DNA from 2 places in the Collimonas rhizosphaerae genome. Region 2 is predicted to be linked to the other one. Evidence: predicted binding sites of a transcription regulator. Region 2 holds the regulator's gene; the other holds the start of a gene.
The links. Region 2 encodes LexA, which represses DNA repair genes until DNA is damaged. Its sites were predicted from a motif close to ACTGTATNNNNATACAGT; they were not measured.
Positions count from the first base shown of each region.

Region 1: the regulator LexA is predicted to act here: its motif matches at 1,418-1,435, upstream of V8G57_RS19385 (DUF2471 family protein).

Region 1 is NZ_JBANDC010000015.1:80,356-84,480, forward strand. It holds gene V8G57_RS19380 (M3 family metallopeptidase) at 1-1,289, opposite strand, end outside; gene V8G57_RS19385 (DUF2471 family protein) at 1,491-1,763, shown strand; gene V8G57_RS19390 (nuclear transport factor 2 family protein) at 1,788-2,267, opposite strand; gene V8G57_RS19395 (MFS transporter) at 2,440-3,633, shown strand; gene treF (alpha,alpha-trehalase TreF) at 3,658-4,125, opposite strand, start outside.
Region 2 is NZ_JBANDC010000003.1:189,608-193,732, reverse strand. It holds gene V8G57_RS05390 (inositol monophosphatase family protein) at 121-924, opposite strand; gene V8G57_RS05385 (RNA methyltransferase) at 1,077-1,853, shown strand; gene lexA (transcriptional repressor LexA) at 1,854-2,504, opposite strand; gene rpsF (30S ribosomal protein S6) at 2,820-3,188, shown strand; gene priB (primosomal replication protein N) at 3,238-3,585, shown strand; gene rpsR (30S ribosomal protein S18) at 3,601-3,885, shown strand; gene rplI (50S ribosomal protein L9) at 3,912-4,125, shown strand, end outside.

The DNA.
Region 1 (4,125 bases), on a different contig from region 2:
AAGATGTGCATCCAGGCGCCGCTGCGCTTGCTGGCGCGCGCATAGTTGTCGCCGATGAACAAGCCGATCAGCGCATTGTCGCGGTTGCGCACTTCCCACAGGCGGGCGTCGGCGTGATGCAGCGCGACCCCGTGCTGCTCGACAAAGCTGAGGCCGAACAGGCGCTGGGCGCAGTCGAACATGGCGCCGATCATGTTTTCCAGCGCGAAGTACGGCTTCAGTTCGGCGTCGTCGAGATCGTAGCGCGCCTGCCGCACTTTCTCGGCCAGGTAACGCCAGTCCCAGGCCGCGATCGGCGTCGGCTGGCCCAGGCTGCGCGCCATCTCGGTCAGCGCCGCGCGGTCGTCCTCGGCTTTCTTCTTGGCTGGCTCCCATACCTTGCCGAGCAAGGCTGACACGGCTTCCGGCTTGCCGGCCATGCGGTCGACCAGCTGGTAGTCGGCATAGGTCGGATAACCGTGCAGCTGCGCCTGTTCCTGGCGCAGCGCCATGATTTCGGCGGCCACCGGCCGGTTGTCGTGGACGCCGTCATGGGCGCCGCGCGCGACCCGGCCGCGCCAGACCGCTTCGCGCAGGTCGCGCCGGTCCGAGAATGTCAGGAACGGTTCGGCCAGCGAGGGCGACAGCGTGATCACATGGCTGCCGGCCGGCAAGCCGCGCTGCTGCGCCGCCTCCTGGGCCGAAGCGCGCAAGAATTCAGGCAGGCCGGCCAGCGCGGCTTCGTCTTCCAGCGCCAGCGAAAAACCGGATTCGTCGGCCAGCACGTTTTGCGTGAACGCGGTGCTCAAGGCGGCCAGCCGTTCAGTCAATGCGCTGTAGCGCGCCCGCGACGCCGGCGGCAGGTTGGCGCCGGCGCGCACGAAATCCAGGTGCACGCGCTCCAGCAGGCGCAGCTGTTCAGGATCCAGGTCAAGTTCGGCGCGGCGCGCGTACAGTGCGGCGATGCGCGCGAACAGGCCGGCATGCAGGTAGATCGCATTCCTGTGCGCGGCCAGGCGCGGCGCCAGTTCGACTTCCACCGCTTGCAGGGCAGGCGAAGTTTCGCTCGCGGTCAGGTTTTCGAACAGCAGGCTGATGCGGCTGTTCAGGCGGCCCGAAGCGTCGAAGGCGGCCAGCGTATTGGCGAACGTCGGCGCCGCGGATTCGGCGGCAATGGCGTCGATCTCGGCCAGGTGCGCGGGCAGCGCGGCTGCAAACGCGGGGACGAAATGTTCCGCCTTTACCAGGTCGAAAGGCGGCAGTCCGTATGGGGTATTCCAGTCTTGCAACAGCGGGTTGATGGCGGTCATGGCAACTAGCATCCTGGCTAACGAAGAGAACGCTATTGTATAGCGCCGCGCTGATTCTCAACGCGACGCTGCGATAGTTGGCCGGCAGCGGCCGGGTATCGATTGGGTATTTCCGCCGCTTGAATTATACTGTACATACATACAGTATAATTTGCGTGGAGAGATGTGATGATCGTTGTCAGAAGACCGGAGCTTGACGCCATGACTGCCAGATTGAAAGCCGCTATCGCAGCCATCGTGACGCGCCATCGCAATGCCGACGCGCTGCTGACCTGGTCATTGATGCATCAGATCGAAAACGAAGCCATTGCAGCGCTGGCGCAACTGGAAGATGTCGAGCTGGCGCAGATCAATATGCTGCGCGCCTACCCGGTCGCCTATCCGCGCACCGACGATCCGGTCAATTTCGGCAACGCCAACCGGGTGCCGGTGGTTTTTTCGCTGATCTACAACGAATACCGGCGCTCGCACTAAGCCACTAAGCGCCGCCGTTACGGCTTACAGGCCGAGCTCGCTCAGTCCCGGATGATCGTCGGGACGGCGCCCCAGCGGCCAGTGGTATTTGCGCTCCGATTCCTTGATCGGCAGGTCGTTGATGCTGGCATAACGCCGGTGCATCAGGCCATGTTCATCGAACTCCCAATTCTCGTTGCCGTAGGAGCGGAACCAGTTGCCGGCCGCATCGTGGGACTCGTAGGCGAAACGCACGGCGATCCGGTTGCCGTCGAAAGCCCACAACTCCTTGATCAGGCGGTAATCCAGCTCGCGCTCCCATTTGCGGGTCAGGAATTGCACGACCTGCTCCCGTCCCTGCGGGAATTCATGGCGGTTGCGCCAGATAGTGTCGACGGTATACGCCAGCGACACACGCTGCGGATCGCGGCTGTTCCAGCCGTCCTCCGCCATCCTCACCTTCTGTATCGCGGTCTCGCGGGTGAAGGGCGGGAACGGCGGACGGGCTTCGCTGGCTTGGCTCATGGTAAGGCTCCTGGGTCGATGGATGGAAGGCTGCGGCAGGCGCTGGCTGCGGACAAGCCAATACTCTACGCAATATTCCGCCGGCCCGCTGGCGGCCGGTTTACGGGGTGGCAAAGCGCAGCACAGCGATAAGGGATAAAGTGTCGCCTGGCATTTTCAAAGGCATTGCAAGATGGAACAAGCACAACCCGGCACACTCAGCCCCGGCCTGGTGATCATGATGTCGGTCGCTACCGGCGTCGCGGTGGCCAGCAACTATTACGCGCAGCCGCTGCTGCATACCATTGCCGCCCGCTTCGGCATTTCCAACGGCAGCGCCGGCCTGATCGTGACCGTGGCCCAGCTCGGTTATGCGCTGGGCCTGATGCTGCTGGTGCCGCTGGCCGACATCCTGGAACGGAAGAAACTGATCGTCATCATGACCCTGCTGTCCGCCTGCGGGCTGCTGATCACCGCCACCGCGCAGAGCATGGCGTTCGTCCTGCTTGGGACCGCGCTGACCGGATTGTTTTCCGTGGTGTCGCAGGTGCTGGTGCCGTTTGCCGCGACCCTGGCGGCGCCGCAGGAACGCGGCAAGGTGGTCGGCCATGTGATGACCGGCCTGCTGCTGGGCATCCTGCTGGCGCGCACCGTGGCCGGCTACCTGTCGGCGCTGGGCGGCTGGCAGACCGTGTACTGGTTCGGCGCGGCGCTGATGATCGTGACGGCGATCGCGCTGGGACGCGCCCTGCCGCGCCACCATCAATCGCAAAGCTTGAGCTATCCGCGTTTGCTGGCGTCGATCCTGACCTTGTTCGTAGCGGAGCCGGTGCTGCGCATCCGCGCCCTGCTGGGTGCGATCATCTTCGCCGTGTTCAGCGTGCTGTGGACCTCGATTTCCTTTTTGCTGGCGGCTGAGCCTTTCCATTATTCCGACGGCACCATCGGCCTGTTCGGCCTGGTCGGCGCCTCCGGCGCCATGGCTGCCTCGCACGCCGGGCGGCTGGCGGACCGCGGCCATGCCGGCCGTTCGACTTCCATCGGCCTGGCGCTGCTGTTGCTGTCGTGGCTGCCGCTGGTGTTCGCCAAGAGCTCGCTGACCGGCCTGATCGTCGGCATCCTGCTGCTGGACCTGATGGTGCAGGCTATCCACGTCACCAACCTGAGCGTGATCAATCACCTGCATCCCGAATCGAGGAACCGCCTGACCGCCGGCTACATGACTTGCTACTTCATCGGCGGCGCCTGCGGTTCGGTGCTGTCGACCTCGATGTACGGCTACGCCGGCTGGTTCGGCGTGTCGATGACAGGCGCCGGATTAAGCGCGGCCGGCCTGGCCATCTGGCTGCTGGCCGAGCGCAAGGGCAAGCCTGCGCCGGCGCATTAGGAGCTGCCGGCAGCAGGCTCCCGGTCACGGACGCTGCAACTCGGGATACAGCGCCATCAGCTGCATCGCCACGCCGTTGGTCCAGCCGAAGCCATCCTGCAAAGCGTATTCGCCGCCGCCGGCCGCGGCGCCGCTGGCGGTCACGTCGTATTTTTCCACCAGCTTGCCGCTGCCGGCATAAACCTGCTGCACCTTGCCCATCCAGCGCGCAGCGATATCGCGCGCCAGGGCGTGCATGCCGTAACGGTTCAAGCCGTCCACCGCAATCCATTGCAGCGGCGCCCAGCCGTTGGGGGCATCCCACTGCTGGCCGCTGTCGACCGGCGTGGCGACAATGCCATACGGCTTGAGCAGCTCCTTGCCGGTCCAGCGCGCTACACGCGCGGCTTGCGCCGGCTCGGCGATGCCGGTGAACAGGGGATAGAGCGTGGCGGCGCCGGGGCGCGCGGTCGGCTGCCGTTTGACCCACTGGTAGTCGACGTAGTAGCCGGC
Region 2 (4,125 bases):
CTGTCCAATTGCGCTGTTGCGCATGCATTGTAGTCGCCCGGCCACGCAGTTGAAATGACAAAGCAGAGTTTTATGGCGCTTCCGGGGCAGGGTTTCTCTTGCCCCGGAAAATCCAGTGGGCTATTTGCCGGCGAATGGCGACAGCAAGCCGACCATCTGCGCAAATACTTTGGGACTGCCGGCCAGCACGTCGCCCTTGTACAAATAATCGGATTCGCCGGTGAAATCGCCGACGATGCCGCCCGATTCGCTGATCAGCAGGGAGCCTGCAGCGATATCCCAAGGTTTCAGGCCTTTTTCAAAGAAACCGTCAAGGCGGCCTGCTGCGACGTACGCCAGGTCGAGGGCGGCGGCGCCCGGACGGCGCAGGCCGGCACAGCTTTGCGTCATGATGCGGAACATTTTCATGTATTCATCCATGGCCGGGCCTTCTGTTTCGCGGAAAGGAAAGCCGGTGCCGATCAGGGCGTCGGCGATCTTGTCGCGCTTGCCGACGCGGATCCGCTTGTCGTTCAGGTAGGCGCCGGAACCCTTGGTGGCTGTGAACAAATCGTTGCGAGTCGGGTCGTACACGACTGCCTGGGTGATCTGGCCGCGGTGCTGCAGCGCGATCGAGACGCAGTATTGCGGGAAACCATGGATGAAATTGGTGGTGCCGTCGAGCGGATCGATGATCCAGACGTTTTCATTATCGTCATGCAGGTTGGCGGAGGCGCCAGATTCCTCGGCCAGGATGGCGTGGTCCGGATAGGCATTCTTCAGTACATCAATGATCGCCGCTTCAGCAGCCTGGTCGACTTCGGTGACAAAGTCGTTATGCTGCTTTTTGGTGACTTTCAGCAAATCGAGGTCGAAAGAGGCGCGCGAGATGACCTTGGCGCCATTGCGGGCGGCCTTGATGGCCGTATTGAGCATTGGATGCATGATAGTGTTCCGTTAAAATGGCGGCACTGTGCCAACCGGGAACAGAACCACCTATATGATGAATAATAATGAACGATGCGGATGTTTCAGTGAATATTTCGAAAAATAAGCAACTTTTAGTCGAAGAAATCCGCGTAATGGCGCTATTTTAAATGAACCCGGCAAAAATCAACACGTCTCTTTTCAATCGGCTGCGCTTTGTGCTGGTTGAAACCAGCAGTCCCGGCAATGTCGGTGCTGCTGCACGCGCTATCAAAACCATGGGATTTTCCGAGCTGGTCCTGGTCAATCCGCGTTTCCCCGATGTGTTGCAGCGTGAGGAAGCGGTCGCGTTTGCCAGCGGCGCGCAGGACGTCCTGGCGGCGGCGCGGATTGTCGATAGCCTGGAGCAGGCCCTGGAAGGCTGCAACTTCGCTGCTGCCCTGAGTGCCCGCTTGCGAGAATTTTCCCCGCCCTTGATGGCGCCGCGCGCCTTGGCGGCACAACTGGCCGGCGATGCCAGCCTGAATGCGGCGGTCATCTTCGGCAGCGAACGTTACGGGCTGCCTAACGAGATTGTCGAAAAATGCAATGTGCTGCTGAATATTCCGGCGAATCCCGAGTATTCATCGCTGAACCTGGCGCAGGCAGTGCAGGTGCTGGCGTATGAATGCCGGGTTGCAGCCAGCGAGGATGTGTCGCCGGCAAGCAGCGGAGAGATCGGTTTCCAGGGTAATGCTGCCAGCCTGACCGACATCGACGGCATGTTCGCCCATCTTGAACAAGCCTTGATAGAGATCGAATTCCTTGATCCGGCCAGCCCGAAAAAGCTGATGCCGCGCCTGAAGCGGCTGTTCTCGCGCACCCAGCTGGAAACCGAGGAGGTCAATATTTTGCGCGGCATCGCCAGCCAGATACTGACCAAACGGCGCCGCCTTGATCGTTCCTGATTAATTCCAGCTACGCAATAGTCCGACCGCCAGGCCCTCCAGGGCGAAATCCTCTTGGCTGGATGTCACGATGATCGGCTCGAAATCAGGATTTTCCGGCAGCAGCTGGATAGTGGAGCCGATTTTCTGGTAACGCTTGACGGTGACGTCGTCGCCCAGGCGGGCCACCACGATCTGGCCATTCCTGGCACTGTCGGCTTTCTTGACCGCGAGCAGGTCGCCGTCCAGGATGCCGGCGTCGCGCATCGACATCCCGCGCACCTTCAGCAGGTAATCCGGTTTGGCGCTGAACAGGGCGGGGTCGACGTTGTAGCTGGCCTGGATATGTTCCTGCGCCAGGATCGGCGAGCCTGCGGCGACCCGTCCGACCAGCGGCAGGCTGAGCTGCATCAGGGCCGGGTGCGGCAAGGCCAGCTGCGTGCCCTGGCTGCGGCTGGCGCTTTCGGTCAGCCGGATCCCGCGCGAGGTGCCGGCCGAGATCACGATGGCGCCCTTGCGCGCCAGCGCCTGCAGATGTTCTTCTGCCGCATTGGCTGAGCGAAAGCCGAGTTCGGTTGCTATTTCGGCGCGCGTCGGCGGGAAGCCGGTGTTTTCGATGGCGTCCTTGATCAGATCGAGGATTTGCTGCTGACGTGCGGTCAATTTGATCATGGCGTATTTTGGTGTAAAAAAATGGTGTGGGAGTGCTTGGAAAAGCGGTAAAGAAACAGCAAAGGCAGCGCTGGTGCGCCCAATCGATGCTGTGCATAACAACAGTCTGTATTTTTGTACAGTATTTGTGCAAATGCAAGACAATTTGATGCGATTTGACCACTCTTTAGCTATTTACTTACATCCCGGCGAGGGCCCGGGTCTGAAATCATTGAGTTTTGTTGCAATTGCTAGTACTATTGCTGGTTTTCCTCTTCCCACACTCGTCTTGACGCCGAGGTGGGCGATTTTTCAATCCGTCCAAAAGGAGCTTACATGCGTCATTATGAAATCGTATTTATCGTCCATCCAGATCAAAGCGAGCAAGTGCCTGCGATGATCGAGCGCTACAAAGGCATCGTCACTACACGTGGCGGCACTGTGCATCGCGTGGAAGACTGGGGCCGCCGCCAACTGGCATACCTGATCCAGAAACTGGCTAAAGCACATTACGTCTGCCTCAACATCGAGTGCGACAGCGAAACCCTGGCTGAAATCGAAACCGGCTTCAAGTTCAATGATGCAGTGCTGCGTCATCTGACCGTCAAGCTGAAGAAGGCTGAAACCGGTCCTTCGCCGATGATGAAGGCTGTGCAGAAGGAAGATGCTGCCAAGAGCCATCGCACCGAAGCGCCGGCAGCCTAATACTAGCCGCCTACCAGCATTCATTACGTAGCCGACGAGTTCATCAGGAGTGGATCAACCCAATAATGTGTTTCAACTGGTTGCCGTAGTCGCCGAACGTGAAGTCATACGTTACACACCGGCAGGCATCCCGATCGTATCTGCGATATTGCAGCACCGCTCGGAACCGATTGAAGCAGGCATCAAGCGTCTGATCGAATTCGAAATTGCCGCGCTAGCCGTCGGCGAGATTTCGGGAAGATTCAGCAAGGCGCAACTGGGCGAGACATTCTGGTTTACGGGATTCATGGCACGCAAGAGCCGCAACGGTAGAAGCCTGGTATTTCACATCACGGATTTCGCTGCAACCGCGATTGCAGATGAATCAATTAGTCAAAATTTAAAGTCTAAAATTTAGATACAGGAGCCAAAAATGGCATTCGGTAAAAAGTTCGATAAAAGCAAACTGAAAAACAAGCGTCAACAACAAAACCCGCTGTTCAAGCGCAAGAAATTCTGCCGTTTCACCGCTGCACACGTTGCCAGCGTTGACTACAAAGATATCGACACGCTGAAGGATTTTGTTCAGGAAAACGGCAAGATCATGCCAGCACGTCTGACCGGCACCAAGGCAATCTATCAACGTCAAGTGGACACCGCGATCAAGCGCGCGCGTTTCCTGGCGCTGCTGCCGTACACCGATCTGCACAACGCTTAATTGACGACTTGAAATAGGAGAAAAACATGCAAGTCATTCTGTTGGAAAAAGTCGTTAATCTCGGCAATCTGGGTGAAGTTGTTCGCGTCAAGGACGGTTACGCACGTAACTTCCTGATTCCGCAACGTATGGCACGTCGTGCTACAACTACTGCCATCGCTGAATTCGAAGCGAAGCGCGCCGACCTGGAAAAAGCTGCCGCCGCCAAGCTGGCTGCCGCTCAAGTCCAGGGCGAAAAAC